One region of the Nonomuraea angiospora genome, then DNA from elsewhere that is predicted to be linked to it. Evidence: riboswitches for the same ligand, from Rfam matches in the RefSeq annotation. Region 1 holds a riboswitch; each other region holds the start of a gene.
The links. A riboswitch is a leader RNA that binds a small molecule or an ion and turns the genes downstream of it on or off. The one in region 1 is predicted to bind cyclic di-AMP.
Positions count from the first base shown of each region.

Region 2: another riboswitch for cyclic di-AMP. It lies ahead of H4W80_RS63905 (C40 family peptidase); the one in region 1 lies ahead of H4W80_RS64165 (C40 family peptidase).
Region 3: another riboswitch for cyclic di-AMP. It lies ahead of H4W80_RS22555 (coiled-coil domain-containing protein); the one in region 1 lies ahead of H4W80_RS64165 (C40 family peptidase).

Region 1 is NZ_JADBEK010000001.1:11,733,699-11,743,477, forward strand. It holds gene H4W80_RS53825 (C40 family peptidase) at 1-864, shown strand, start outside; cyclic di-AMP (ydaO/yuaA leader) riboswitch at 1,257-1,421, shown strand; gene H4W80_RS64165 (C40 family peptidase) at 1,495-2,022, shown strand; gene H4W80_RS53835 (hypothetical protein) at 2,661-3,479, shown strand; gene H4W80_RS53840 (M48 family metallopeptidase) at 3,491-5,095, shown strand; gene H4W80_RS53845 (glycosyltransferase family 4 protein) at 5,176-6,261, shown strand; gene H4W80_RS53850 (carbohydrate ABC transporter permease) at 6,268-7,185, opposite strand; gene H4W80_RS53855 (carbohydrate ABC transporter permease) at 7,182-8,054, opposite strand; gene H4W80_RS53860 (ABC transporter substrate-binding protein) at 8,054-9,340, opposite strand; gene H4W80_RS53865 (DeoR/GlpR family DNA-binding transcription regulator) at 9,501-9,779, shown strand, end outside.
Region 2 is NZ_JADBEK010000001.1:7,474,260-7,484,038, reverse strand. It holds gene H4W80_RS34005 (LuxR C-terminal-related transcriptional regulator) at 258-470, shown strand; gene H4W80_RS63905 (C40 family peptidase) at 497-1,447, opposite strand; cyclic di-AMP (ydaO/yuaA leader) riboswitch at 1,543-1,691, opposite strand; gene H4W80_RS33995 (amino-acid N-acetyltransferase) at 1,968-2,537, shown strand; gene H4W80_RS63900 (RDD family protein) at 2,623-4,074, shown strand; gene H4W80_RS33985 (RDD family protein) at 4,185-4,673, shown strand; gene H4W80_RS33980 (histone-like nucleoid-structuring protein Lsr2) at 5,190-5,522, shown strand; gene H4W80_RS33975 (ATP-dependent Clp protease ATP-binding subunit) at 6,609-9,110, shown strand; gene H4W80_RS33970 (serine/threonine protein kinase) at 9,552-9,779, opposite strand, start outside.
Region 3 is NZ_JADBEK010000001.1:4,994,739-5,004,517, reverse strand. It holds gene H4W80_RS22575 (nucleoside/nucleotide kinase family protein) at 1-218, shown strand, start outside; gene H4W80_RS22570 (TrpB-like pyridoxal phosphate-dependent enzyme) at 317-1,627, shown strand; gene H4W80_RS64585 (50S ribosomal protein bL37) at 1,663-1,740, opposite strand; gene H4W80_RS22565 (DeoR/GlpR family DNA-binding transcription regulator) at 1,886-2,662, shown strand; gene galT (galactose-1-phosphate uridylyltransferase) at 2,659-3,738, shown strand; cyclic di-AMP (ydaO/yuaA leader) riboswitch at 3,803-3,944, shown strand; gene H4W80_RS22555 (coiled-coil domain-containing protein) at 3,944-4,906, shown strand; gene H4W80_RS22550 (DinB family protein) at 4,927-5,427, shown strand; gene H4W80_RS22545 (ATP-binding protein) at 5,437-5,913, opposite strand; gene H4W80_RS22540 (helix-turn-helix domain-containing protein) at 6,147-7,013, shown strand; gene tig (trigger factor) at 7,214-8,605, shown strand; gene H4W80_RS22530 (ClpP family protease) at 8,927-9,559, shown strand; gene H4W80_RS22525 (ATP-dependent Clp protease proteolytic subunit) at 9,574-9,779, shown strand, end outside.

The DNA.
Region 1 (9,779 bases):
AAGCTCGACAAGCTCAACGACAAGGCCGACAAGGTCGTCGACCGCTTCAACACGGCCACCGAGCGGTACAAGGCAGCCAAGGGCGCCTACACCAAGCTGAACGACCGCTACAAGACCAAGCTGGCGACGGTCGCGGACCTGCGCGCCCAGGTGGTCGGCATGGCCGTCGACAGCTACAAGCTCGGCACCGACCTGACCTCCCTGCCCGGCATGATGAGCGCGGACCGTCCCGACGACTTCCTGATGGGCCTGGCGCTGACCGAGCAGATGTCGAAGGAGCGGGCGGAGAAGCTGGCCGCGTTCGACCGGGAGAACCGTGGCCTGAAGGCCGAGCGCGACAAGGCGGAAGAGGCGCTGGAGGCCGCCGACCGGGAACGGGACGGGGTCGAGAAGGAGCGTTCGGAGATCATGAAGCTGATCTCCGAGCAGAAGAAGCTCCTGAAGAAGCTGGGCGCCTACAACCCCGGCAACCCGAACAGCGTCGGCATCCAGTACACGGGCCCGGCCTCGGGCAACGCCGCCGCCGTCCTGCGCTTCGCCTTCGCCCAGGTGGGCAAGCCGTACGTGTTCGGCGGGACGGGTCCGGGCGGCTGGGACTGCTCCGGCCTGACCCAGGCGGCCTGGCGCGCCGCGGGCGTGTCGCTGCCGCGCACGACCTGGCAGCAGTGGGCCTGGGGCGCGAGCCGCAAGGTCTCACTGAGCGCCCTCCAGCCGGGGGACCTCATCTTCAGCTCGAGCTTGGGTCACGTCAGTATCTACGCCGGCGACGGGAAAATCGTTCACGCGCCGCAGACGGGCGACGTGGTCAAGGTCGTCAAACTCTCGGCGTACGGCGGGCGCCTCGTGGGCGCCATCCGCCCCTAGCTACGACGCGGAATCGTTGATCCCGGCGGCCGAACGGGACGCCATGGGAACGATCCACGCATACGACGCGCCTCGCAAAAGCCGCAACAAGTGTGACAAACGCGACATTTGAGGCCTGACAAACGGGCGCGAAAACAAGTGTGAGCAGAGTCACATTTAGGTAACGGAACCTGGCACTCCAGCAGGGATTTCCCTCCTTACTGACTCCACTATCTGATCTTTACAAGCGGTGTTCCGCTTTGCCGATCCTTGACCCTTCGGCGTAGCTTCTGGCGACGTCGCGGTGAACAAGCCATGTCCTCCGCGAACCCGCATCGGGCTCTCCCGGTGTGAGACAGATAAAGATCCGCTGGTCAACCGCCCAAATGTCCCCATATCAACACATTGATCGGACGGTTGGCCCGCCGAATCCGTGCAGCCAGGAGGCACGGAGCCGGGGACCCAAACGATCCCAGTTCCCAGGGATCAGGGGGTGAATCGGCGCGCGCGTCGCGCCGTAGGGCTACTTCCAGGCCCGAATCCGTCAGCTAACCCGGTAGGCATTCGTGGAAGACACAAGGAGAAATCCTGTCTACCTCCCTGCATAACCCCCGTCTGTCCCGCATTGCCCTGAGTGGCGTAGCGCTCACGATGACCGTGACGGCCGGAGGTGCGATCCTCCATGCCCCAACGGCTCAGGCGGCCACGACCGAGTCGGCTTCGACGTCTGCTTCGACGACCAAGGCGGCCGCGACCGCCGTCACCTCGAAGACGACCTCGGCCGCGGCGCTGAGGGCGGCCAAGGTCGCCCGCCAGAAGGCGAAGGCCGGCAAGGCCGTCGCCGTGGCCAAGAAGCAGGTCGGTGACCCGTACCGGTACGGAGCCACAGGCCCTGGTTCGTTCGACTGCTCCGGCCTCGTCCAGTACGCCTGGAAGAAGGCCGGGGTGAAGCTCCCGCGCGTGGCGGCCAGCCAGTTCGCCCGCATCAGGAACAAGGTCTCGTGGAAGCACCTCCAGCCCGGCGACCTGATGTTCTTCAGGGGGCTCGGCCACGTGGGCATGTACGTCGGCAAGGGCAAGATGGTCCACTCGCCTCGGACAGGCGAACGGGTACGCATCGACAAGCTGGGTGGATGGCGGCGGGCGTCGTTCGTCGGCGCTGTCCGTCCCGGCATGTGAAGAAGCCCCGCCCGGATCATTGTCCGGGCGGGGCTCTCCGCTTTTCAGTTCTCTTACGGCGGAGCACGGGCGGCACCCGCTTTCAGTTTTTACGGCGGAGCACGGGCGGCGCCACCCGCCGTACGTGGCGCAGGGCCTCCAGGGAGACGCCCGCTGACCCGCACCCACCGCCCACCGCAACGGCGCCCCTCAAACCCAGCCACCCTGTCCCCAAGCCCACACCGCCCACCCCACGGCTCTCCAGGGCCCTCAGCTCACGGCCCCTCGCCTCACGTCCGCTCGGCCTCGCGACTCTCGGCCCCACCCCGGCGGCTGACGGCCAACCGATCACGGCCCCACGACGCGCCCCTCGGCCCCTCGGCCCCACGACCCCACGACCCATAACCCTGAGCCCCACGACGCGGCGCTGACACCCACGGATCACGGCCCCACCGCCCACGGCCAACGGATCACGGCCCCACGGCGCGCGACTCGCCCCTCGTACCCTCGGCCCCACTATGCGGCGGCTGACGGCCCACGGATCGCGGTGCCACGGCACACGGCTCGCCCCCACGGCGCGGCTGGGCAGCTGACGGTTAACGTGGCGAGCAGGCGCGGAGTGGCCGGTCATGGGCTGTCGGCGGCTACGATCGGGCATCGTGTCAGGGCAGGTGAGTCGGCGGGCCGCGATCGTCTCCGTCCTGCTCCTCGCCGTCGCCCCCGCCAGCGCCCCCACCCCCGATTCCCCCGTCCTCCCCGCCGAGATCCGCGGCCTGTGGGGTGACGGCGAGGTCGTGGTCCGCGGGGCGCGGTCCGTAGTCGTCGGCCGGCACACCGCATCCGGTGAGCTCGGCGACATCGCGCGCAGGGCTGATCGGGCGGGGCAGCGGGTGTCGGCGGTGCTCGGAAGGTCGGTACGACCGCTCGTAGTCGTTCCCCCGTCCGCGTCCGAGGCGGCCGGGCTGGCCGAGGTGGGGCGGGTGGACGGGCTGGCGGCGGTGGCCGATCGCGGGCGTGTGATCATCGTCCCCGAGTTCTTCGCCAAGCTGAACTCCATCGGCAAGGACGTCGTACTCACTCACGAGCTCACCCACGTCGTGGCCGGCACCGACCGCCTGCCCCCGTGGCTCTATGAGGGGTTCGCCGACTACGTCGGCTATCGCGACTCCGGGCTCCCCGTGAGGACCGCGGCCGCCGAGCTCGCCGCCGAGGTGCGGGCCGGGAGGCTGCCGGGGGAATTGCCCGGACCTGCGGCTTTCGCGGCTGACGGGCGGGACCCCGTCCGGCTCGCGCGGGCGTACCAGGAGGCTTGGCTGGCGTGTCGCTTCCTCGCTGACCGGTTCGGTGAGAGGACGCTGGTGAGGCTCTACCGTGACGCCCGCGAGGGCGGCGTAGACCGGGCACTCGCCGCGCTCGGCCTCTCCGCCGCCACGCTGACGGCACGGTGGCGTGACTACGTGCGAGATCAGCTCGCGTGAGGGGGAGGCAGATGAGCGAACGGCGGAACGTGGACGACGCGTCGCAAGAGGCGTCGAAGGAGGATGAGGAGGCGGCCGGAGGCGCGGTGGCGGCCGGGGGCGCGGTGGCGGCCGGGGGCGCGGTGGCGGCCGGGGGCACGGTGGCCGCTGGAGGCGCGGTGGCGGCCGGGGGCACGGTGGCCGATGGAGGCACGGTGGCCGATGGAGGCACGGCGGCGGGTCCGGAGGCCGATCCGCCGGGTGCGTCCGTGGAAGGGGAGAGCGCCGGTCCGGTGTCCGGAGGCGGTGTGTTCGTGAAGGGGGAGAGCGGCGGCGGAAGGCGGGGGCATGGTGAGGACGTGTCCGTGAACGGGGCAAGGCCGCCGGAGTCCGACGGCGAGGGCCGGCTGAGGCGGCAGGCGGCGGTGGCGGCCGTGCTGCTCGGCCTGGTGATCGCGGCCGTGGCCGCCTTCAGCACCCCGTGGCACCTCCTGACCTCCGGACCGCCCGACCCGGCCCGCGACTTCACCGCCGCGCAGATCGCCAGGTCCGAGGCGTTCGACGCGGCCAGCACCCTGCCCGGCTACCTCTCGCTGGCCCTCACGCTGATCATCGCCGGGCTGCTCGTCGCCACCCCGGTCGGCGTGAAGCTGGTGGCCTGGCTCAAAGGCCCCTGGTGGGTCCGCGTGGTGCTGGGCGTCGTGGTCATCACCCTCTTCACCCAGCTGGTCAAGCTGCCGCTCGCCATCTGGGGCGAGACGCTGCTGCGCAGCTACGGCCTGTCCATCCAGACCTGGGGGTCCTGGGGCTCCGACCGGCTGAAGAACATCGGCGTCGACGCGTTCATGCTCTGCCTGATGCTGCTGGTGCTCGTGGCGCTGGCCCGCAAATTCAGGCGGTGGTGGATCCCGGCCGCCGTGGGCGCGTTCGCGCTGACGGTGCTGGCGTCGTTCGTCTACCCGGTGGTGTTCGAGCCGCTGTTCAACGACTTCACGACCATGCAGCAGGGCCAGCTGCGCACCGAGCTCCTGGACATGGCCAAGCGGGACGGCGTGCCGGTCGAGGACGTGCTGGTCGCCGACGCCTCCCGCCGGACGACGGCGCTGAACGCCTACGTGTCCGGGTTCGGCGCCACGCGCCGCATCGTCGTCTACGACACGCTGCTCAAGGCCCCGAAGGCCGAGGTCGAGCTGGTCGTGGCGCACGAGCTGGGCCACGCCAAGAACGACGACGTGCTCTACGGCACGTTCATCGGCGCCCTGGGCGCCGCGCTGGGCGCGATCCTGCTGTTCTGGGTGTTCGGCCTGGTACGCCGCCGCACCGGCGTCACCGGCCTGGGCGATCCGCGCGCGGTCGGCGCGGTCATAGGCCTGATGACGTTCGGCTCGCTGCTCATGAGCCCCGCCGAGAACCTGATCAGCCGCCACATCGAGGCCAGGGCCGACCTGCACGCGCTGGATCTCACGCACGACCCGGCCACGTTCATAGCGATGCAGAAACGCCTGGCAGTCACCAATATTTCCGACTTGTCGCCGGATGCGGTGGAATATGTGCTCTATGCCTCCCATCCTTCCAGCCCCGAGCGCATCGCGATGGCCCGTGCATGGGCCAAGCTGAACGGCGTCCCAGTGCGGTGACTCGTGCGGTGACCCGTGCGGTGACACACCCGGCGGCCGATGCCGTGCCCAAGGTGGATGTCGTGCCCAAGGCCGATGCCGTGCCCAAGGTGCTCGTCGTCACGAACGACTTCCCGCCCAGGCCGGGCGGCATCCAGTCGTTCGTGCACGGCCTCGCGCTGCGCACGCCGGGCGTGGTCGTCTACGCGCCCGCCTGGCCGGGCTGCGAGGAGTTCGACGAGCGCCAGCCGTTCCCGATCGTGCGGCATCCGACGCGGCTCATGCTCCCGACCCCGGCCGTCGCCCGCCGGGCGGCGCGGCTGGTGGCCGAGCACGGCGCGCGGACCGTGGTGTTCGGGGCGGCGGCGCCGCTCGGGCTGCTCGCCCCCCGCCTGCGCCGGGCGGGCGCGCGGCGCGTGGTGATGCTCACCCACGGCCACGAGGCGTCGTGGGCGAGCGCGCCGGGTTTCCGCGCCGTGCTGCGCAGGATCGGCGGGCACGCCGACGTGGTGACGTACCTGGGCGAGTACACGCGCGGCCGCCTGGTCGCCGCCGTCCCGCCGGGCAAGCTCGTACGGCTGGCGCCCGGCGTGGACGTCGGCCAGTTCCGCCCCGACGCGCCCAAGGCCGAGCTGGGCCTGGACGGCCGGCCGGTGGTCGTGTGCGTGTCGCGGCTGGTGCCGAGGAAGGGCCAGGACCAGCTCATCAGAGCCTGGCCCCGGGTGCTGCGCTCGGTGCCGGAGGCGGTGCTGCTGCTGGTCGGCGGCGGCCCCCACCGCAGGACGCTGGAACGCCTGGCGGCGGGGCGGGAGTCGATCAGGTTCACCGGCACCGTGCCGGCCGCGAGCCTGCCCGGTTACTACGCCGCCGCCGACGTGTTCGCGATGCCGTGCCGTACCCGGTGGAAGGGGGTGGACGTGGAGGGGCTCGGGATCGTGTTCCTGGAGGCGTCCGCCACCGGGCTGCCGGTGGTGGCGGGCGCGTCCGGCGGCGCGCCCGACGCCGTGCGGTCCGGCGAGACGGGGCTGGTCGTGGACGGCGAGGACCCGGGCGAGGTGGCCCAGGCGATCGTCGAGCTGCTGACGGACCCCGCCAAGGCCCGCAAGATGGGCGCGGCCGGGCGCGACTGGATCGCCCGCGACTGGGCGTGGGAGCAGGTGGCCGCCCGCTTCCACACGCTCCTCTAGCCCCCGCTAACCCTTCGTGGCCCCCAGCGTCAGGCCGGCGACGAACTGCTTGTGCAGGAGCTGGAAGACGATCAGCGTGGGCAGCGCCACCAGCACCGACCCGGCGGCCAGCAGGTTGTAGTCGGTGAAGAACTGGCCGCGCAGGTTGTTCAGCGCGGAGGTGACGGGCAGCTTGTCGCCCGACGACATCAGCACCAGAGCCCACAGGAAGTCGTTGTACATCCAGGTGAACTGCAGCGTGGACAGCGCCGCCAGCACCGGACGGCACAGCGGCAGCGTCAGCCGCCAGTAGCGCTTCCACACCGAGGCCCCGTCCACCAGCGCCGCCTCGGTGATCTCCTCGGGGATCGTGCGCATGAAGTTCGCCATGACGAACACGCAGAAGCCGAACTGGAACGCCACGTGGATGAGGATCAGTCCCAGGTAGGAGTCGTAGAGCGACTGCGAGTCCGACAGCCACGCGGGCAGCGGGACGAGGGTGTAGAGGGTGTAGAGCGGGGTGATGAGGACCTGCGGCGGCAGCAGGTTCCCGGCGGTGAACACGATCAGCAGCGCCTTGCGCCCGGGGATGCGCAGCCGCGCGATGGCGAAGGCCGTGAACGACGCCATGAACAACGTGATCAGCACGCCGGGCACGACGATGATCAACGTGTTGAGGTAGTAGCGGGGCAGCTCGGCCTGCGACCACGCCTGCCCGTAGTAGCCGAGCGTGAGGTGCTCGGGCAGCGAGAAGTAGCCCAGGCGGGCGGTCTCCTCGTACGGGCGCAGCGACGCGTAGACGGCCAGCGCGAGCGGCAGCAGCCACCCGAGGGCCACCAGCGTCAGGAAGGCGTGCAGCAGGATCCGCAGCGGCCGCACCGGACGCCGGGACGGCGCGCGCCGCTCCTGGGCCGGGGGAGCGGCGGCCGGGGCCGTGAGCGTCATCGTTCCTCCCTGAACATCTGCGACAGGTAGGTGACGATGAACCCCAGCGAGATCACCAGCAGGATCACCGCGATCGCCGAGCCGAACCCGATCCTGCTGGCCTCGCCCACGATGTTCTCGGTGACCAGCACGGACAGCAGCTCCAGCCCGTTCCTGCCCTTGTTGATGGCGTAGACGATGTCGAAGGCCCGCAGCGCCTCGATCACCGTGATGACCAGCACGATCACGTTGACCGGCCGCAACGTCGGGAACACCACGCGGAAGAACGCCTGCCGCTCGTCGGCCCCGTCGATGGCCGCCGCCTCCTTCAGCGCCGGATCGACCGCCTTCAGCCCGGCCAGGTAGATGACCATCACGTAGCCGACGTGCCGCCACCCGGCCGCGACCATGACGACCCAGATGTTGATCGAGCTGTCGCCCAGCCAGTCCACGGTCAGCCCGGTCACCGCGTTCAGCACGCCGTAGTCGGAGGAGTAGACGAGCTGCGCGATGAAGCCCACGACGGCCAGCGAGAGCACGACCGGCATGTAGAGCGCGCTCTGGTAGACGCGCGACAGCCGCAGCCGCCGGTCCAGCAGCACCGCGCAGAACAGCCCGAACGGCGTCGCGATCAGCCCGAGGAAGCCCAGCCACAGCAGGTTGTTGCGGACGGCCGACCAGAACGGCGGATATTCGGCCGCCAGGTCGTGGTAGTTCTGCCCGCCCACCCACTCGATCGGCCCGATGCCGTTCCAGCCGGTGGCGGAGAGCCCGACGGAGGCCAGCGTGGGCCCCCAGATGAGGCCCACGTTGACGACGATGGCCATCCCCAGCCCGATGACCAGGATGGTCACGTCGCGGGCGGAGTAGCGGCGGGTTTTGACGGCCATCAGCGGAAGATGTTGGCCTTCTGCTTCTCGATGCTCGCCAGCAGGGAGTCGATCTCGCCGGGTTTGCTCACGAACGACTGCAGCGACGGGATCATCACGGTGGAGGCGAAGTCCGGCCGCGTGTCGCGGTCGAGGAACTGCGCGATGTGGGTGGCCTTCGACACCAGCTCGGCGCCGCGCTTCTGCAGGGCGCTGTAGCCGGAGGTGTCGGCCTTGGAGCTGGCGGCCAGCGTGCCCGGGTCCAGCTTCGTGGCGATGTTCTGCGAGGAGGCCTGGGCGAGGTGCTTGAGCAGCGCCTTGGCGCCGTCCACGTTCCTGGCCTTGGCGGAGATCATGTAGCCGTCGATGGGCGCGTCGATCGAGTCGGTCCCGTACGCCGGGTTGATCTCGGGGAAGGTGAAGAAGTCGAGGTCCGCGCGGTCGGCCTCGGGGAACTGCTGGGCGACGAACATCCCCAGGAGGTACATCCCGGTCTTCTTCTGCGCCAGCGACTGCCCGGCCTCCTGCCAGGTGCGGCCGAGCGCGGCCGGCTGGTGGTACTCCATCAGCCCCCGCCAGGTGTCGAAGACCTGCTTGACCTTGGGGTCGGTCCACGACTCCTTGCCGGCCATGAGCGAGACGTGGAAGTCGTAGCCGTTGATCCGCATGTTGAGGATGTCGAACGTGCCCATCGCCGGCCAGCCGTCCTTGTCGGCGAACGCGATGGGGATGAGCCCGTCGGCCTTCATCTTCCCGGCCAGCGCGGTGAACTCGTCCAGCGTGGCCGGCGGCTGGTATCCCTTCTCCTGCCAGACGCTCTTGCGGTAGAAGACCGCCCAGGGATAGTACGTGGCCGGCACGAAGTACTGCTTGCCGTCGGTCCCGGTCGACTGGTCCTTGAACGCCTGCGTGTAGTCGCCGCCGATCTCCCGCCACACGTCCGAGACGTCGGTCGCCAGCCCCTGCGCGGCGAAGAACTGCATCCGGTAGCCGGCGAACCAGGTGAACACGTCCTCGGGCGTGCCGCGCAGGTAGCGGTTGATGTTCTCCTGGAACGTGTTGTGGTCCACCGTGTTGATCTTGACCGTGGCCTGCGTGAAGGCCTTGACCTGGGTCTCCAGGGACTTCTTCGGGATCTCATCCGAGGCGTTGGAGCCGATCGTGACCGTCCCCAGGTTGCCGGCGGACCTGCCGCCGGCGGGGGCCGGGGTGTCGTCGGAGCCGCAGCCGACGAGGGCGGCGGGCACGCCGAGCGCGGCTGCTCCGAGCAGGAGATTGCGGCGGGAGATCGGCAGACGTCGGTCCATGATGAGTTCCTCCTAGCCGGACCCTTCAAATCCCCCCGACTTCACTGAAAACTCAACATTTCCGACTGTCAACGCACATTTCTATGACCTTGCCCTGCGGCCGCGCCGTGTCATGATGCGATCGAACCGGTGTCGGAACCTGTTGGGATCTGGTGATGCGATGCTCGCCCAGCAGCGTCAGCAGGCGATTCTGGAGCTCGTCAGGCAGAACGGCGGCGTCCGCGTGGTCGAGCTGGTGCGCGCGTTCGGCGTCTCCGACCTCACCATCCGCCGGGACCTGGAAGTGCTGGCCGGGCGCGGCCTGCTGGCCAAGGTGCACGGCGGCGCCACCAGCGTCGGCTCCACGGACGAGCCGGGCTTCGCGGTCAAATCGGTGCGCCAGGAGGGGGAGAAGCGGGCCATCGCCCGCCGCGCCGCCGCCCTCGTACGGCCCGGCGCC
Region 2 (9,779 bases), 4.3 Mb from region 1:
GATCATGGGGAATATCCATACCGCGCTGATCGAAAAGGGGAGCGCTGGTCAGGGCTATTCCGGAAGCCCCAATGTGATCACACTACGTTCTGACATATCGCGAGTGCGTCATATATAGCGGATCATGTCAATAGCGCTCGTCAAGTGCGGCGATTGTCATGCTTGACGACCTTTCCAGGATGCGTTTACCGTCTGCGAGGAGCGGCTTTGGCCCGTCTGTGAGGTCCAAGTTTCTGCTGTTGGGGGGAGGGCTCCCGATGGATGTGCTCACTGAAGGCGTTGAGCTCAGCCATGCTGATTTGGCGCTGCTGGCGGAGTTGGCCAAGGGAGTCACGGTCGATCGGGTTGGGCGGCGGCTGGATATCAGCGGGCGCACGGTACGCCGAAGATTACGGGGAATCTGCGACCGCATCGGCGTGGCCACGGCGATCGAGGCCGTGGCCTGGGCAGCCCGCCGCCAGCTGATCTAGCCGCGGCGGACCGCCGGGGTGCGGGCTCAGTCGGCGATGCGGACCGCGCCGGCGAAAGGCCGCCTCGCGATCGACGCGATCCGTACGACGTCACCCGTCTGCGGGGCGTGCACCATCATGCCGCCGCCGATGTAGATGCCCACGTGGTGCAGGTCGCTGTAGAAGAACACCAGGTCGCCCGGCCGGAGCTCCTCGCGCGAGATGTGCCGGCCGGCCGTCCACTGGTCGCCGGTGTAGTGCGGCAGCGAGATGCCCACGCGCTGGAACGCCGCCATGACGAGCCCGGAGCAGTCGTACGAGCTGGGACCCTCGGCGCCCCAGACGTACGGCTTGAGCTGCTGCGTGAGCGCCCACCGCGCGGCCTCCGCGGCCTTGCCCGAGCCCGGGATGGGCAGGTTGACGCGCACGGCCCGCGTGCCGGGCCGTCCGGCCTCGCCCAGGGCCCGCCTGAACAGGCTGCTCTCGACCTTCGCCACCAGCTTGGTGATCCTGTCGCGCTTGGTGTCGAGGTCGGTGACGAGCTTCTGGACCTCGTCGATGCGGGCCGTGGCGCTCTCCTTGGCGCGGGTGGCCGTGTCCATCGCCCTGGTGAGCTGGTTGATCTCCTCGCTCTGCTCGGCCTGCAGCGCGTACGAGGTCGCGGCGCGGTTGAGGAAGCCCTCGGGGTCGTCGGAGGTGGCGAAGGCGAGGGTCTTCATGCCGCCGGTGATGTAGGCGTTCTGGGCCAGCGCGACGGCCCTCGCGCGCTTGGCGGCCAGATCGGACTCGCTGGTCGTCAGCGTCTTCTGCGCGACCTCGGCGGCCTTCTTGGCGGACTTGAGCTTCTCCCGCTGGCCGTTGTACTGCTCGGTCAGCGTCTCGATGTCGGTGTGCAGCTTCGTGGCCTGGTCGGCGAGCTCTTTCAGGGTGGGCTCGGGATCCGCGGACGCCGAACCGACGGGGATGGCGAAGAGCAGCGCGGCGACTGTGAGACTCACCACACCGACGCGGCGCGCCCGCCGAGCCCGTTCCGGAGGGCGGGCATGCTTGCCCGCCGACTTCCCCCCACCGCTGAGCGTGGGCTTCACCAACCAGCTCCTCTCGTCGACGCCTACCGGGTTAGCTGACGGGTTCGGGCCGGAGCAGCCCTACCGAAAGACTCGGATTCACCCCGTGGCGGCGTCGGAGGTCGCCACCGGCGGTTCCCCGGCTTCTCTTGCGAGAATTGGGCGTGTCTCCCGCGCGACACGCGGGGAACATTGTCGCTGGACACTAATGCACTCCGGGTTCGTGCTCAACCAGAACTGCCAAGTCTGTAGAGGTTTCACAACCGAAGGGTCACAAGGTGATCTCGTGGGCACCCGTGCAGAAGAGGCCCTATGCCCCATTTGTCCGCGCTTTCGGCGGGAGCGAGCCGGCCGTGAGGTCCGGTGCCGATCTGACCACGAGATGTAACAAGATGGGCCGAGACATGGGAGTTAGGGCTGAGCCGTAATGAGATCTGTACCCTGGAGAACCATGGAGCAGGTGGCCGAGCTGACAGCGCCCGAGACCGCGGTGGTGGTCCGGCGTGCCCGCACGCCCGACGTGCGCATGGTCAGACGCCTGGTGGACACCTATGCCGGGGCGGGGCCGCGGCTTCTGGAGAAGGCCACGGTGACGCTGTACGAGGACGTACAGGAGTTCTGGGTGGCCGAGCGAGGCGGGCAGGTCGTCGGCTGCGGCGCGCTCCACGTGCTCTGGGAGGACCTCGCCGAGGTCCGCACGGTGGCGGTGGATCCCGAGTGCCGGGGGATGGGCGTCGGCCACCGGATCGTCTCCGCGCTGATCCAGCAGGCTAAGGATTTGGGTCTGCGACGTGTATTCTGTCTTACTTTTGAGGTCGACTTCTTCGCGCGGCTCGGGTTCCGCCCGATTCAGGGCACGCCGGTCTCACCCGAGGTCTACGCCGAACTCCTGGCCTCGTACGACGAGGGTGTGGCGGAGTTTTTGGATCTTGAACACGTCAAGCCGAACACGCTGGGAAACACCCGCATGCTGCTCCACCTGACATCGGGTGACGTGGACCTTGACCAGATGGAAAGGTGATTGTTGATACCTATGTCGATACGTTGGGCAGCACAGGCATGTGTCCTGACACGTGCCACATGCGCACTCGAAGCGAGGTGACACGGTGAGCACCGGACAGCCGCCGTATCCACAGGACGAATCCGGCGACAACTCTGCGCCTCCCTACTACGGGCAGCAGAACCAGGGCCGCCACCCCGGCGAGCCCGACCCGGACGCGACTGTGATCGGCTACCGGGCGGACGACGCCTATGGGCAGCAGCCCCCGTACGGTCAGCAGGGCTATGGCCAGCAACCCCAGTACGGACAGCAACAGCAGTACGGTCAGCAACCCCAATACGGCCAGCAGCAGTACGGCCAGCAACCCCAGTCGGGCCAGCAGGACTACGGCCAGCAGTACGGCCAGCAGCAGTCCCAGCCCGGCTATGGCCAGCAGGCCCAGTCCCAGCCCGGCTACGGCCAGCAGGGCTACGGGCAGCAGCAGCAGTCCCAGCCTGACTACGGTCAGCAGGGCTACGGGCAGCAGCAGTACGGCCAGCAGCCCCAGTCGGGCCAGCAGGGCTATGGCCAGCAGTACGGCCAGCAGCCGCAGTCGCAGCCCGGCTACGGCCAGCAGGCCCAGTCCCAGCCGGGTTACGGGCAGCAGCCGCCGTCGGGCCAGCAGGGCTACGGCCAGCAGTACGGCCAGCAGCCCCAGTCGCAGCCGGACTACGGTCAGCAGCAGTACGGCCAGCAGCCGCAGTCCCAGCCGGACTACGGTCAGCAGCAGTACGGCCAGCAGCCGCAGTCCCAGCCGGACTACGGCCAGCAGTACGGGCAGCAGCCCCAGTCGCAGCCCGACTACGGCCAGCAGCAGTACGGCCAGCAGGGCTACGGTCAGCAGCAGCAGTCCCAGCCCGGCTACGCCCAGCAGGGCTACGGCGACCAGCAGTACGGCCAGCAGCAGTACGGGCAGCAGGGCTACGGGCAGGCGCAGCAGTACGGCCAGCCCGGCTACGGCCAGGCCTACGGCCAGCCCGGACCCGTGGGCGTGCAGCCGCCCGGCGCGCCGGCCCCGCTGGCGGAGTGGTGGCAGCGCCTGGTGGCCAGGCTCATCGATGGGGTCATCCTCTTCATCGTGAACATAGTCATCGGCCTGATCATGGGCATACTGTTCCTGGCCAGCTACTCCTCGCTGGACGGCAGCAGCAGCGGCCTGTTCGGGCCTGTGGTCGTGGCCATCCTGTCGGCGGTCGTCGTGACCGCCCTGTGGGTCCTCTACGACTTCTTCCTGCTGAAGGCGAAGGGGCAGACCGTCGGCAAGATGGTCATGGGCATCAAGGTCGTCCCCGTGGGCCAGGCCATGTCCCCGGGCGGCCTGCCGACCGACCTGGCGCTCAAGCGCGCCGGCGTGACGTGGGGCGGCTGGATCCTCAACGCCCTCCCCCTGGGCTTCGTCGGCTCGCTGCTCGCCTACGCCGCCGTGGGCGTCAACGGTGCCTCGCAGCTCTGGGACAAGCCGCTGCAGCAGACGTTCGCGGACAAGTTGGCCAACACCGTGGTGGTGAAGATCAAGTAGTCCAAGCGTCAGGTAAAAGCAGGGGCCGGCTTCGCGTCGGCCCCTGTTTTGTGTCCACAGGCCGTACCAAAATGGGGAACCTGAGCCGCTGATGACGCGAGGTGGGGGTTATGGCCGGGTCGCCGCCGGGGGCGGACGCGCCGCCCGCGGAATGGTGGGAACGGCTCGCCGCCCGGGCGATTGAGGCGTTCGTCTTCGGGTTGCTCTATTACATTCTGTTCATCGCGCTGTGGGGCGTCTTCCGGACTGTCGGGATGCTGGAGGCGTTCGAGGGCCGGCTGCCCGGTGTGTTCGCGTGGCTGGTGGTGGGGCTGGCTTATACGGGCTACGACTGGCGGGCCCATTACCGGCGCGGCAGGACGTTCGGCAAGGCGATCATGGGGATTCGCCTGGCGCCGCCCCACGTGGCCTCCAGAGCGCTGCTCAAACGGGCCCTGGTCTATCCGGGCCCCGTCATGCTGATGGGCATTCCCGTGGCCAATCTGGTCGCCGGAATGCTCCTGTTCTGCGTGGGGCTGCTCATCCTGATCGACAAGCCCCTGGAACGCGGGCCGCACGACAGGCTGGCCGGAACACGCGTGGTAAAAGATCTTCGCTGACCGATCCCGTGCCTGGCAGGACGCCAATTCCAAAAATTTTCCCTTGATCCGGTAAGGAGCCTGGAGAGACTGGCATTAGGCTATGGGGCATCCGGGTTGCCGGATGTTGGTGCCCTGCGAGGCGCAGGGCATCTGTGCGCCGCTATGGTCGGGTGCGAACGGTAGTCACCTGGCGCGTCGTGAGGGCCGCAACGCCCCTCCTGGGCGCGCTCCCATCCGCATTATGCGCCCCTGAAACCCCGCTAGCCGTGGAGGCGAGGACGAATGGAAGCCCTTACAGACGTATTGTCAGCGCTCATCCCCCCGGCTGTGGTCGGGGGTGCCTTCATCTTTGGCGTAGTGAAGTTGGTCCGGTCCGAGGCCCTGGGAGGCCGCCGAAACCGCGAGGATCAGGCCGAGGGGCAGAACTGATCGGCCAGTCAGCCGAATCCCCGCTGCGCTGAATTGTCTCCGCGCCTTTCCGGGTATATGTTTGGGCAGGCGAATGAAACAATGCTCCGCGAAAGGATTGCGTAGATGGCCAAGCAGATCCAGGAGATTCTCATCGATGACCTCGATGGGGGCGAGGCCAATGAGACGGTCAGCTTCGCTATTGACGGCTCGTCCTATGAGATTGACCTCAGCGACCTTAACGCGAAGAAGCTGAGGGACGCACTCACGCCTTTCGTGCAGCACGCGCGCAGGGCGGGCGCCGTCACCACACGTCGCCGCGGCCGCGGCGGCAGCAGGGCGATGAGCCGCGAGAAGAGCTCGGAGATCCGGCAGTGGGCCAAGGCTCACGGCCTGCCGGTCAGCGAGCGCGGGCGGATCGCCTCCACGGTCGTCGAGAAGTACGAAGCGGCCCACTAGAGCAGGCCGACGATCGACCATGCGCTTATGCCGTTCGCCTAGGACCCCGGCGGCCGCCATAAGCGCATGATCGTTATCCGGGTCCGGAACTCGAAAGCCGGACGCCCGGACTGTGATCTTCCATGTGCACATATGCGGGCGTTTTGGCTGCGGGTTCGGCTCCGTCCGCGGCGCTGTTTCACCGGCGGTCGTCCACATGTGTGACGGCGCCGTAGTCGCGCGCCGAAAGCCGGGTGGGGCGGCCATACCTCATTCAACGTACGCTCGCGTCCGTACGTCACGAGCGATCCCCCGCGCTCATGGAACGCGCCATGACGGAAAACCCGGTGCCGTATAGCCCGGAAGCGATCTACGGGGCGGTGCCAGGTGTATACGGGTGATCTCACCGAGCGTAAACCCGCGCCCGGCCCCAAGGTAAAGCGGCGCAGGGCGGGATGCGTGGCGGCGGGCAATACCGCGGGCGCCGGGATCCGCGTCGGCGGGCAAAACCCGCGAACCCGAGCAGGGCTCGGACAATCCCCGTTCCCCGGCATCTACGCACAATGCCCTGCCTTCTCAACTGCGCGGAAGTGCCGCGAATCCCGGGCGCCGGGCGAGGCTGGGTCTCATCATGCGAGATGAAGTTGGTAACCCGGCTGACCGGATGCAGGATTCCCTTGGTGTGCCACCCGAGCCGCGTTGTGCTCAGGGCGTAGAGCGGTCGTTTGGACGGCGGCGCTCCGCTACGTAGGATGATTACGTAACGATACGGACGCGGCATCTGAGATGTGCGGGCGAAGTGGCGCCCCAACGCTGACTCCGCCCCGGCGCGTCCGATGGCCGATCCGTGTGTACCGCGTGCGCCGCAGAGGGCAATTTTTTGACGCTTCCGCGAAGCGTCCTAAACATCGTTCGCTTGCGGCGTATCGGGAACACGTCACCCCCGAACAGTAGTTGGATGAGGGTGAACGCCCTGCTCTCGGGGAACGTGTCTGCTATAGAGCGTGTCAGTGGCAGAGGGCACGGTTCGCCGAGCCAGGGCTAGCATGCGGGATGACGGGCCCGGATTTACCGGACCTGACTGACCGCTCTGTGAGGAGCGACGAGATGTTCGAGAGGTTCACCGACCGAGCGAGGCGTGTTGTCGTCTTGGCCCAAGAAGAGGCCAGGATGCTCAACCACAACTACATCGGCACTGAGCACATACTTCTTGGTTTGATCCACGAAGGTGAGGGCGTGGCCGCCAAGGCTCTGGAGAGCCTCGGGATCAGCCTTGAGGGTGTGCGCCAGCAGGTCGAGGAGATCATCGGCCAGGGCCAGTCGGCTCCGTCGGGGCACATTCCGTTCACCCCGCGGGCCAAGAAGGTCCTCGAGCTGTCGCTCCGTGAGGCTTTGCAGCTGGGTCACAACTACATCGGCACCGAGCACATCCTGCTCGGGCTCATCCGCGAGGGTGAGGGTGTGGCCGCCCAGGTGCTGGTCAAGCTTGGAGCTGATCTCAACCGTGTCCGGCAGCAGGTCATCCAGTTGCTCCACGGTTACCAGGGCAAGGAGCCGGCCGCGGCAGGCGGCCCGCAGGAGTCGGCCCCGTCGACCTCCCTGGTGCTCGACCAGTTCGGCCGCAACCTGACCCAGGCGGCCCGCGAGGGCAAGCTGGATCCGGTCATCGGCCGCGAGAAGGAGATCGAGCGGGTCATGCAGGTCCTCTCCCGGAGGACCAAGAACAACCCGGTTCTCATCGGCGAGCCCGGCGTCGGCAAGACCGCCGTCGTCGAGGGCCTGTCGCAGAAGATCGTCAGGGGCGAGGTGCCCGAGACGCTGAAGGACAAGCAGCTCTACACGCTTGACCTCGGCGCCCTGGTCGCCGGCTCCCGCTACCGCGGTGACTTCGAGGAGCGCCTGAAGAAGGTGCTCAAGGAGATCCGCACGCGCGGCGACATCATCCTGTTCATCGACGAGCTGCACACGCTCGTCGGCGCGGGCGCCGCGGAGGGCGCGATCGACGCGGCCAGCATCCTCAAGCCCATGCTGGCGCGCGGCGAGCTGCAGACGATCGGCGCGACCACGCTCGACGAGTACCGCAAGTACCTCGAGAAGGACGCGGCGCTGGAGCGCCGGTTCCAGCCGATCCAGGTGGCCGAGCCCTCGCTCAGCCACACGATCGAGATCCTCAAGGGTCTGCGCGACCGCTACGAGGCGCACCACCGCGTGTCCATCACCGACGACGCGCTGGTGGCCGCCGCGCAGCTGGCCGACCGCTACATCAGCGACCGCTACCTTCCCGACAAGGCCATCGACCTCATCGACGAGGCCGGTTCCCGGATGCGCATCCGCAGGATGACCGCTCCGCCGGACCTGCGCGAATACGACGAGAAGATCGCCAACGTCCGCCGTGACAAGGAGTCCGCGATCGACGCGCAGGACTTCGAGAAGGCGGCTGCCCTCCGCGACCAGGAGAAGCAGCTCCAGCTCAAGCGCGAGCGGCGGGAGAAGGAGTGGAAGGCCGGCGACATGGACGTCGTGGCCGAGGTCACTCAGGAGCTCATCGCCGAGGTCCTGGCGACCGCCACCGGCATCCCGGTCTTCAAGCTGACCGAGGAGGAGTCGCAGCGCCTGCTCCGCATGGAGGACGAGCTCCACAAGCGGATCATCGGCCAGGACGACGCCATCAAGGGCCTGTCGCGCTCCATCCGGCGCACCCGCGCCGGCCTGAAGGACCCGCGCCGTCCCGGTGGCTCGTTCATCTTCGCCGGTCCCTCCGGTGTCGGTAAGACCGAGCTGTCCAAGGCTCTGGCGGAGTTCCTCTTCGGCGATGAAGACGCTCTGATCAGCCTGGACATGTCGGAGTTCATGGAGAAGCACACCGTCTCCAGGCTGTTCGGCTCGCCTCCCGGCTACGTCGGCTACGAGGAGGGCGGCCAGCTCACCGAGAAGGTGCGGCGCAAGCCGTTCTCCGTGGTCCTCTTCGACGAGATCGAGAAGGCCCACCCCGACATCTTCAACTCGCTGCTGCAGATCCTGGAGGACGGTCGCCTGACCGACGCCCAGGGCCGCGTGGTCGACTTCAAGAACACGGTCATCATCATGACCACCAACCTCGGCACCCGCGACATCTCCAAGGGCATCGGGGTCGGGTTCGCGAAGTCCAACGACACCGAGTCCAACTACGAGCGGATGAAGGCCAAGGTGCAGGAGGAGCTCAAGCAGCACTTCCGGCCCGAGTTCCTCAACCGTGTCGACGACATCGTGGTCTTCCACCAGCTCACGCCGAAGGAGATCATCCAGATCGTGGATCTGATGCTCACCCAGGTGGACGCTCGGCTCAAGGACCGCGACATGGGGCTCGACGTCTCGCCCGAGGCCAAGCAGCTGCTGGCCGACCGGGGCTACGACCCGGTCATGGGTGCCCGTCCGCTCCGCCGTACGATCCAGCGGGAGCTCGAGGACTCGCTGTCGGAGAAGATCCTGTACGGCGAGCTCCGTCCGGGGCAGGTCGTCAAGGTGACCATCGAGGGTGAAGGCGACAACGCCAAGTTCATCTTCAAGGGCGAGTCCGCCTCCAAGGTCCCCGACTCGGCCGCCGCCATCGCGGCCCCGATCCAGCACTGACGGATCCCGAAAACCCCCGTGTGGAACCCTCACACGGGGGTTTTCCCTTTTCCGCCTCCTGCGCCTTCTGGGGGTGGCGGTGGTTTTCGGGTGGTCGGGCTTGAGGCGCTGACCGGCCGTACGGTGATCGGCCGGCGGGGCCAGGACGTCTCCAGCCACTCCATCCACGGCGCCTTGTCGTCCCCCTGCCTGGACACCGGGTGAGCTGTCTACCGGGCCTCCGGGCCTTCGCGCCCCCGCGACGGTGGCCATTACCCCGGGTCAGTGGCTTGGCGGAGGTCGGCGGCTATGCCGATCCCATTGACAGCGCACCCGGGCGGGCCGGGGCGTAGCGTTCACGGCCTGACGACTCACCCATCCGCTCTCCCGCCGCAGGCCCACCACCAGCGCTTGTGGGCGCCCGGGAGCCTGTGCTTCCCCAGGGGCCCCGTCCGGGGCTGATCAGCCGCAGTGCTCGAAACCCGACTCCCAGCGGGTGTTGCCGTACTGGCCGCCCCACTTGACGCACTTACCTTCGCCGTTGACCTTCACCGGCCCGGCGTAGGTGGAGTAGTTGCCCGAGTCGGACCTCCAACCGTCCTCGCCATTGCTGACCAACGCCATGACGTACTCGCTGTTCGGGCTGTCCTTCCAGGTCACCACGCAGTTCGTGGTGCCGTTGTAGAGCAG
Region 3 (9,779 bases), 6.7 Mb from region 1:
ACGGGACGCTGCTGCTGGGGCGGGGGCTGGCGTTCGAGGTGAGCGTGCACGTGTGGCTGTCGGCAGGGGCGCTGGAGCGCGGGACGGCCGAGGACGAGCGGTGGCGGCTGCCCGCGTACGAGCGGTACGAGCGTGAGGCGCGCCCCCAGCAGGCGGCCGACGTCGTGGTCAGGGCCGACCATCCCCGCAGACTCGCCGTCATGACCCGCGACGCGTGACGCCGGGACGCGACGCGTGACGCCGGGACGCGACGCGTGACGCCGGGACGCGGCGCGGGGTGCTGGAACGTGGCGCGGGAGCGGCGCAGACTGGGGCGATGATCCCCAGCCACTGGTACAACATCGTTCCCGACCTGCCCGCCCCGCCTCCGCCGCCGCTGCACCCGGCGACGCGCGAGCCCGTGGGGCCCGGCGACCTGGCTCCGCTCTTCCCGACGGAGCTGATCGGCCAGGAGGTGAGCGGTGAGCGGTTCGTCCCGATCCCGCAAGAGGTGCTCGACGTCTACCGGCTCTGGCGGCCGACGCCGCTGATCCGGGCGCGCCGGCTCGAGAAGGCCCTCGGCACGCCGGCCAGGATCTACTACAAGTACGAGGGGGTCTCGCCCGCCGGGTCGCACAAGGCGAACACGGCCGTGCCCCAGGCGTACTACAACGCCCGCGAAGGGGTGCGGCTGCTGACCACCGAGACGGGCGCCGGGCAGTGGGGGTCGGCCCTGGCGTTCGCCTGCTCCCAGTTCGACCTCGAGTGCCAGATCTGGATGGTGCGCGCCTCGTACGACCAGAAGCCGTACCGCCGCTCTCTCATGCAGGTGTACGGCGCCACCGTCCACGCCAGCCCGTCGCCCCTCACCGGCTCGGGCGGCAAGGTGCTGGCGGACGACCCGGACTCGCCCGGCAGCCTGGGCATCGCGATCAGCGAGGCCGTCGAGGTGGCCGCCGCCACGCCCGACGCCCGGTACGCGCTCGGCTCGGTCCTCAACCACGTGCTCCTGCACCAGACCGTGATCGGCGAGGAGGCGCTGGAACAGCTGCCCGAGATGCCGGACCTGGTCATCGGCTGCACCGGCGGCGGCTCGAACTTCGCCGGCCTCACCTTCCCGTTCCTGCGCGAGAAGCTGGCCGGGCGGATCGAGACGGTGTTCAGGGCGGTCGAGCCGGCCGCCTGCCCGTCGTTCACCCGCGGCGTGTACGCCTACGACTTCGGCGACACCGCGGGCCTCACGCCGCTGCTCAAGATGCACACGCTGGGGCACGGATTCGTCCCCGACCCGATCCACGCGGGCGGCCTGCGCTACCACGGCATGTCGCCGCTGCTGTCGCACATGTACGAGCTGGGCCTGTTCGAGGCGGTCACCCGCGCCCAGAGCGAGTGTTTCGAGGCCGGTGTCCGCTTCGCCAGGACCGAGGGCATCGTGCCCGCCCCGGAGCCCACGCACGCGCTCGCGGAGACGATCGCCGAGGCCCTGCGGTGCAAGGAGAGCGGCGAGGAGAAGGTGATCCTGACCGCACTCTGCGGCCACGGCCACTTCGACCTGGGCGCGTACGACCGCTACCTGGCCGGGCACCTGGAGGACTACACGCTGCCGCAGGACCGCATCGAGCAGGCCCTGACCGAGCTGCCGGGATGACGGCGGGGTGGCCGCCGCGAGAGGCGGCCACCCGGTCAACGCGCCGTGGGGCGCTTGCCGTGGTTCGCCTTCTTCTTCTTACGTGCCTTGCCCTTGCGTGAGCGCCTGGCCATAAGCTCACCTCCGGTGATCGGGCCAATGATCGGCTACGCCACGAGCCTCCCCGCCCGTGCTGACCAGCGCAAGCGCAGCACGCGAACTAACATTCCCCAACAATTCCGTGTCATAATTTGGTGGAATCTGTTGGAAGGAGCGGGCGTGCTCGCACAGCAGCGTCAGCAGACGATCCTCGAACGTGTGCGCAGCAACGGCGGCGTCCGGGTCGCGGACCTGGTCCGCGAGCTCGGCGTATCCGACATGACCATCCGTCGGGACCTCGAGGTGCTGGCCGAGCGCGGGCTGCTGGAGAAGGTGCACGGCGGCGCCACCGCCCTCGGCCCCGGCTCCACCGAGGAGCCCGGCTTCACCGCCAAGTCGGCCCGCCAGCAGCAGGAGAAGGAAATCATCGCGCGCCGGGCGGCCGGCCTCGTCCGGCCGGGCACGGCCGTGGCCCTCTCGGCGGGCACCACCACGTGGGCGCTGGCCCGCCACCTGATCGCCGTCCCCGAGCTGACCGTGATCACCAATTCGATCCCCGTCGCCGAGGTGTTCCACCGCAACCCGCGTCCCGACCGCACGGTCGTGCTGACCGGCGGCGTGCGCACGCCGTCCGACGCGCTGGTGGGCCCGGTGGCCGTGGCCGCGATCCGCCGCCTGCACGTGGACACGCTGTTCCTCGGCGTGCACGGGATGAGCGTGCGGGCCGGGTTCACCACCCCCAACCTGCTGGAGTCGGAGACCGACAGGGAGCTGGTGACGGCCGCCGGCCGGCTGGTCATCCCCGCCGACCACACGAAGTGGAACACGGTCGGCATCAGCACCATCGCCGAGCTGACCGAGGCCGACGTGGTCATCAGCGACGCGGGGCTGCCTGAGGACGCACGCATGGAGCTGGCCGAACGGGCCGGAGAACTGATCATCGCGGAGGGCTCGTGAAGCGCACCATCACCCACCTGGCCGACGGCCGTGAGCTGATCTACTTCGATCGGCGGGACGACGCCGATCGCGGCGCGATCGACCGGCGGGTGCTCGACCCCCGGCCGGTGGCCTCCGAGCTGCGTTACGACCCGCTGACCGAGGAGTGGATCGCGGTGGCGGGGCACCGGCAGACGCGCACGTTCCAGCCGACCGGCTCGGCGAGCGAGTGCCCGCTGTGCCCGTCGTCGGACACGCGCTCGTCGGAGATCCCGGCGTACGACTACGACGTGGTGGTGTTCGAGAACCGATTCCCCTCCTTCTCCACAAATTTCGGGACTTATACAGATGTGGGGGGCCTGAGTGAGGTCCGGCCGGGAGTGGGGCGGTGCGAGGTGGTCTGCTTCACCTCTGAGCATTCGTCGTCGTTCTCCAGGCTCTCCGACGGCCAGGTGGAGCTGGTCATGGAGGCGTGGGCCGACCGGACGGCCGAGCTGTCCGGGATCGAGGGCGTGGAGCAGGTGTTCTGCTTCGAGAACCGGGGCGAGGAGATCGGCATCACGCTGGCCCACCCGCACGGCCAGATCTACGCCTACCCGTACGTCACGCCCAGGACCAGGCTCCAGCTCGCCGCCGCCAGGCGTTACTCGAAGGGCAACCTGTTCGCCGACGTGCTGGCCGCCGAGCGGGCCGCCGGGACGCGCGTGGTGGCCGCCAACGAGCTGTGGACGGCGTTCGTGCCGGCCGCGGCGCGGTGGCCGTACGAGGTGCACATCTACCCGCACCGGCAGGTGCCCGATCTGGCCGCGCTGACGGAGGAGGAGCGCTCGGCGTTCGCGCCTCTCTACACCTCGGTGCTGCGGGCCTTCGACGACCTGTTCGGCGTGGTGATGCCGTACATCTCGGCCTGGCACCAGGCGCCCGTGCGGCAGGACCGCGAGCTCGGCTACCTGCACCTGGAGCTGTTCAGCATCAGGCGGGCGCCGGGCAAGCTCAAGTATCTCGCCGGGTCGGAGTCCGCGATGGGGGCCTTCGTGAACGACGTGCTGCCGGAGGAGGCCGCCCGGATGATTCGATCACAAGTAGATCACTATTAGATTTCTAATGGGGGTCGCGTGACTCGTGATCTACCACTAATATCCCTTTTGTGTCAGCCGTAACAGCTGACGCACGCCTAATCCCGGGCGAGTCGCCCGGGAGCCGGGGACCCACCCGCACCTGGGGTGAATCCACTTCGGTGGTAGGGCACGCAGCTCCCAGCCCGAACCCGTCAGCTAACCCGGCCGGCAGAGGGAGAGGAACATGCACGTGGCGGCTCCGTCCCCCGCGACTCTTGCCATCGGCCTCGTCACCGCCGCCGCCGTCGCGCTCCTGCCGGCGACCGCGGCCTCGGCGGCTCCCAAGCCGTCGGAGGCCGAGCTCCGCGCCCAGCTCAAGCAGCTCAACAGCAAGATCGACAAGCTCATCGAGAAGTACAACCTCAAGCGCGTCGAGCTGGCCAGGGCGCAGGAGGCCGCCAAAGCGGCCAAGGAGCGGCTGGCGGTCGCGGAGAAGACGCTGGACACCGCCGAGCGGCGGGTCGGCGACCTCGCCAGGATGCGCTACCAGAGCCACGACCCGTCGCTGCCCTCCATCCTGATGGCCCAGAACGGCGGCGCCGCCGCCCTGCTCGAGCAGCTCACGGCCGAGCAGCAGGCCATGGTCCAGGGGGTGGCCAGGGCCCGCGACGACAAGAAGAGGGCCTCCGACGAGGCCGCCGCGCTGGCCACCCAGATCGGCGTGGACGCCAAGGAGGTGACCGCACAGCGCGCCGAGGCCGAGGACGTCATCGACGACATCAAGAAGAAGCTCCAGGACCTCGTGCCGCTCGGCCCGGGCCGCAAGTCCGACGGGAGCTGGGCGCCCGAGCTGCCCTCGGGCTCGGACAACATCACGGCCCGCACGCGGCTGATGAAGGCGGAGCTGGCCAAGAACTTCAAGCTGCCGTACACGGTGGGGTGCTTCCGCTCGGGCTCCAGCGGCGAGCACCCCCTGGGGCGGGCCTGCGACTTCATGATGAGCACGGGCGGCACGATGCCCGCGGCCATCAACAACGCCCTGGGCGACCGCATCGCGGACTGGGCGCTCAAGAACAAGGGCAAGCTCGGCGTCAAGTACGTGATCTGGAAGCAGCGCATCAACACGGGCTCGGGCTGGCGGGCCATGTCGGACCGCGGCAGCGTCACCGAGAACCACTACGACCACGTTCACATCTCGATGTACTGAGCTGGGTAAGGTCGGACCTCATGACTGACACCCGGATCCCGCCCCCTCGCACGGGCGACGAGCGGACCACGCTGAACAACTGGCTCGAATGGCACCGCGGCACCCTCGCCGTCAAGTGCGCGGGCCTGTCGGACGACCAGCTGCGCCTGCGCTCCGCCGCACCCTCGACCCTGTCCCTGCTCGGCCTGGTCCGGCACATGGCGCACGTCGAACGCTCCTGGTTCCGCCGCGTGCTCAACGGCGAGGACCTGCCCAAGCTCTGGGACAAGGACCGCGACAACGACGCCGACTTCAAGGAAGTGGACACCGCCTCCGTCAAGGAGGCCTTCGCCACGTGGGAAGAGGAGGTCGAGCGCGCCCGCGCCATCTCGGACGCCAAGCCGCTGGACGCCGTCGGCGACCACAGGGGGCAGGACTGCACCCATCGCTGGATCCTCATCCACATGATCGAGGAGTACGCGCGGCACAACGGTCACGCGGACCTGCTGCGCGAGCGCATCGACGGGGTGACCGGAGAGTAACGGGACCGATCAGGGCTCGGTGCGGAACAACGCCCACACGGCCTTGCCGCCGCGGGCCAGCGGGTCCCAGCCCCAGCACTGGCTGTAGGTCTCGACGATGTAGAGGCCGCGCCCGTTCTCCGAGATGAAATCCGGCTCCTTGGGGCGCGGCACCTCGTCGCTGGGGTCGGCCACGGCCAGCAGCACGTGCGGCTGTACGCGCATCAGCAAGAGCTCGATCTCGCGCCGGCCCGCCGCGTACATCGCGTACCGCACCGCGTTGGTCACCAGCTCCGAGACCACCAGCGCGGCGTCGTCGCTGAGTTCGTGCAGGCCCCAGCCCTTCAGGGTCGAGCGGGTCACGTCCCTGGCCGTCTTCACGGAGTCGGCCTGGAAGGGCAACGGGCACGAGGTCGTGTACGGCTTGCCACCCATGAGCAGATGGTCGAAGCCCACTTCGCGGGTGATTTGCAACGCATCGGCAGTGGCCAGAGGATCCTCCACCATGCTGCCGATACCTCCCCGTTCAGCCCGACTTAGTGCATGTTTGGCCCAATATGCACTAAGCCATCATGGGTCACGATCGCTGCACCTGCAAGACCCAAATGCACGTGCACTTGCATTGTGCAGTAGCAAGCGGCGTTTTGGGGCATAACTCTGCTAATCGGACACGAGGTTGAGACCTTGTCATACCCGGCAATGTGGTGTCACTGTGTGTGCGGACCTTGATAGGAGGCAAAGTGACGCAGAACCAGCCGGGTTCCGGACCGACGGCGCTGCGCATCCTCCTGGGCTCCCAGCTGCGCAAGCTCAGGGAAGCGAAGAACGTCACCCGCGAGGAGGCGGGCCACCTCATCCGTGGCTCCGAATCCAAGATCAGCCGCATGGAGCTGGGCCGGGTGGGGTTCAAAGAACGGGACGTGGCGGACCTGCTGACCCTCTACGGGGTCGTCGACAAGCAGGCCCGCTCCGCCGTACTCGACCTGGTCGCCACCGCCAACGAGCCTGGTTGGTGGCACCGGTTCAACGATGTCCTGCCCACGTGGTTCCAGGCGTACGTCGGCCTTGAAGAGGCCGCCGCCAGGATCAGGACCTACGAAGTCCAGTTCGTGCCAGGACTGCTGCAGACCAAGGAGTACGCAAGGGCCGTCGTGACCGCCGGATCGGCGGGAATCGGGGCCGAGGAGATCTCCAGAAGAGTGGATCTCCGGCTGGAGCGCCAGAGGATGTTCGACAGGCAGGACGGGCCGGTGTTCTGGGCCGTGATCGACGAGGCCGCCCTACGACGCCCCATCGGCGGCGTCGAGGTGATGCGGGCCCAGATCGAGCACCTCATCGACCTGATGCGCCAGCCCAAGATCACGATCCAGATCATGCCGTTCAGTTTCGGCGGGCACAGCGCGGAAGGCGGGGCGTTCAGCGTCCTGCGCTTCCCCGACACCGATCTGCCCGACGTCGTGTACGTCGAGCAGTTGGCCAGCGCGCTCTACCTCGACAAGCGTGAGGACGTGGACCGATACACCGAGGTGATGGAGCGGCTCTGCGCCGTGAGCACCACCCCGGACGAGACGGTCGAGCTGTTGCGGACGATCGCGGACGAGTTCTGACGGACGGTTACGGATGATCGCGGGCGACTTGTGACGGCGCGGACGTCGTTGTTGGGTACGCATCTGCCCTAGACTGGCCATCGGCGTTGGATCCCGCCGTAGCGGAGCATGCCCAACACCGCACATGTGGGCGCGGCGCGTGTGCCGTAACCGATGGACGCGCCCGCGATCACTCGTAGCTTGATCAAGGAGACCATTCCGTGAAGACCGCTGTCGAGGAGCTCAGCCCGACCCGGGTCAAGCTCACTGTCGAGGTGCCGTTCGACGAGCTGCGCCCGAGCATGGATGCGGCGTACAAGAAGGTCGCGCAGCAGGTGCGCGTCCCCGGGTTCCGGCCTGGCAAGGTTCCGGCCCGCATCATCGAGCAGCGCTTCGGCCGGGCGGTAGTGCTGGAGGAGACCCTCAACGACGCGGTGCCCAAGCTGTACGGCAAGGCCGTCGACGAGGTCGACGTGTTCCCGGTCGCGCAGCCCGACATCGAGGTCACCAAGATCGAGGACGGCGAGCAGATCGAGTTCACCGCCGAGGTCGACATCCGGCCCAACTTCGAGGTTCCCGACTACCAGGGCCTCGAGGTCACGGTCGACTCCGCCGAGGTCTCCGACGAGGACGTCGACGCCCAGCTCAACGCCCTGCGCCAGCGTTTCGCGACGCTGACCGGCGTCGAGCGCGCGGCCGCCAACGGCGACTTCGTCGTCATGGACCTGCGCGCCGAGATCGACGGCGCCAACATCGAGGAGCAGCAGGCCAGCGAGGTCTCCTACGAGGTCGGCGCCGGCTCCGTGCTCCAGGGCCTCGACGCCGCGCTCGAGGGCATGTCCGCGGGCGAGGAGAAGAGCTTCAAGACCGAGCTCGTCGGCGGCGAGAACGCCGGCGACGAGGCCGACGTGATCATCACCGTCAAGTCGGTCAAGGAGAAGGTCCTGCCCGAGCTCGACGACGAGTTCGCCCAGCTCGCCAGCGAGTTCGACACGCTCGACGAGCTCAAGACCAGCATCCGCGAGCAGGCCCGCCGCAACAAGCTGATCGACCAGGTCGTCCAGGCCCGCGAGAAGGCCCTCGACACGCTGCTGGAGCAGATCGACATCCCGCTGCCCGACAGCGCGCTCAAGGCCGAGGTCGACGCCCGCAAGCACAACCTCAACCACCAGGTGGCCGAGAGCGGTCTGAGCCGCGACGCCTTCTTCCGTCTCTACCAGACGACGGAGGAGGAGCGCTTCGCCGAGTTCGAGACCAACTCCGCCCGTGCGATCAAGGTCGGCTTCGTGCTCGACAAGATCGTCAAGGCCGAGGAGCTGGGCGTCTCCGAGCAGGAGCTGACCAACTTCGTCGTGCGCCGCGCCATGGAGATGGGCGTGCAGCCCAACGAGCTGGCCAAGCACCTCGCCGACAACGACCAGCTCACGCTGGCCATGGTCGAGATCGTGCGCGACAAGGCCAAGTCGGTCCTCGGCGACGCCGCCAAGGTCGTCGACACCGACGGCAACGAGGTGGACCTCAAGGCCATCTACGCCGAGGTCAACGGCCAGGAGGTCGTGGAGGAAGAGGCCGCCGCCGAGGACGAGCCCGCCGGGGAGAAGTCCGAGGCCTGACCGCCCTCAAGCTCTTTCCGAAGCCCCCGAACCGTCCGGTCCGGGGGCTTCGGCCTTTCCGGGGACGCTCCGGAAGAAGGCGTGCAGGCCGTGTGAGGCCCTCAGAAGGCTCGTGGGCGCCCGAAGGGCTCCGAGTGGCCTCAGGGTGCCGGTCCGGGGTCCAGCAGGCCGTGCGCGGCACTTCAGGGAGCCACGCCGCAGGAGGGCCCGATGAACCTGCGCCGTCAGCGAACAGTACGGGGACCGGGCATGAGCTGTGCGCGACGCGCGTTAAGGTCACAAGCAAAGCCAATCGATTACGACGCATCGGAAGGTGACGCTGTGACCAGCCCGCCGACCTTCTATCAGCCTGAGTCGCGAGGCCGTGAGAACGGCTCGTCCTTCCGGCTTGAGGACCAGCTTTACCAGCGCCTGCTCCGGGAGCGCATCATCGTGCTCGGGCAGGAAGTCAACGATGAGATCGCCAACCGCATCTGCGCCGAACTCCTGCTGCTCGCGGCCGACGACCCCGATCGTGACATCACGCTCTACATCAACTCACCGGGTGGCTCGGTGAGCGCTGGCATGGCCATCTACGACATGATGGAATACGTACCGAACGACGTTTCCACGGTTGTGATGGGCATGGCCGCTTCGATGGGGCAGTTCCTGCTCACCGCGGGCACCAAGGGCAAGCGATATGGCCTGCCCCACGCCCGGGTCATGATGCACCAGCCGTCCGGAGGCATCGGCGGCACCGCGGCCGACATCGCCATCCAGGCCGAGCAGATGCTCTACGTGAAGAAGACACTGGCCGAGCGGATCGCCCACCACACGGGCCAGCCGCTGGAGCAGATCGAGGCCGATTCCGACCGCGACCGCTGGTTCACGGCCGAGGAAGCCAAGGACTACGGCTTCATCGACCACGTGGTCCGCAGCGCGCGGCAGGTGCCCTCACAGGGCCCGGTCTCCTAAGGGGGAGCAGAGAAGTGAACATCCAGAGCCGCTACGTTCTCCCCTCCTTCGTCGAGCGCACGTCATATGGCGTGAAGGAGATGAACCCGTACAACAAGCTCTTCGAGGACCGCATCATCTTCCTCGGAGTGCAGATCGACGACGCGTCGGCCAACGACGTGATGGCCCAGCTGCTGACGCTGGAATCGCTCGACCCCGACCGTGACATCAGCATCTACAT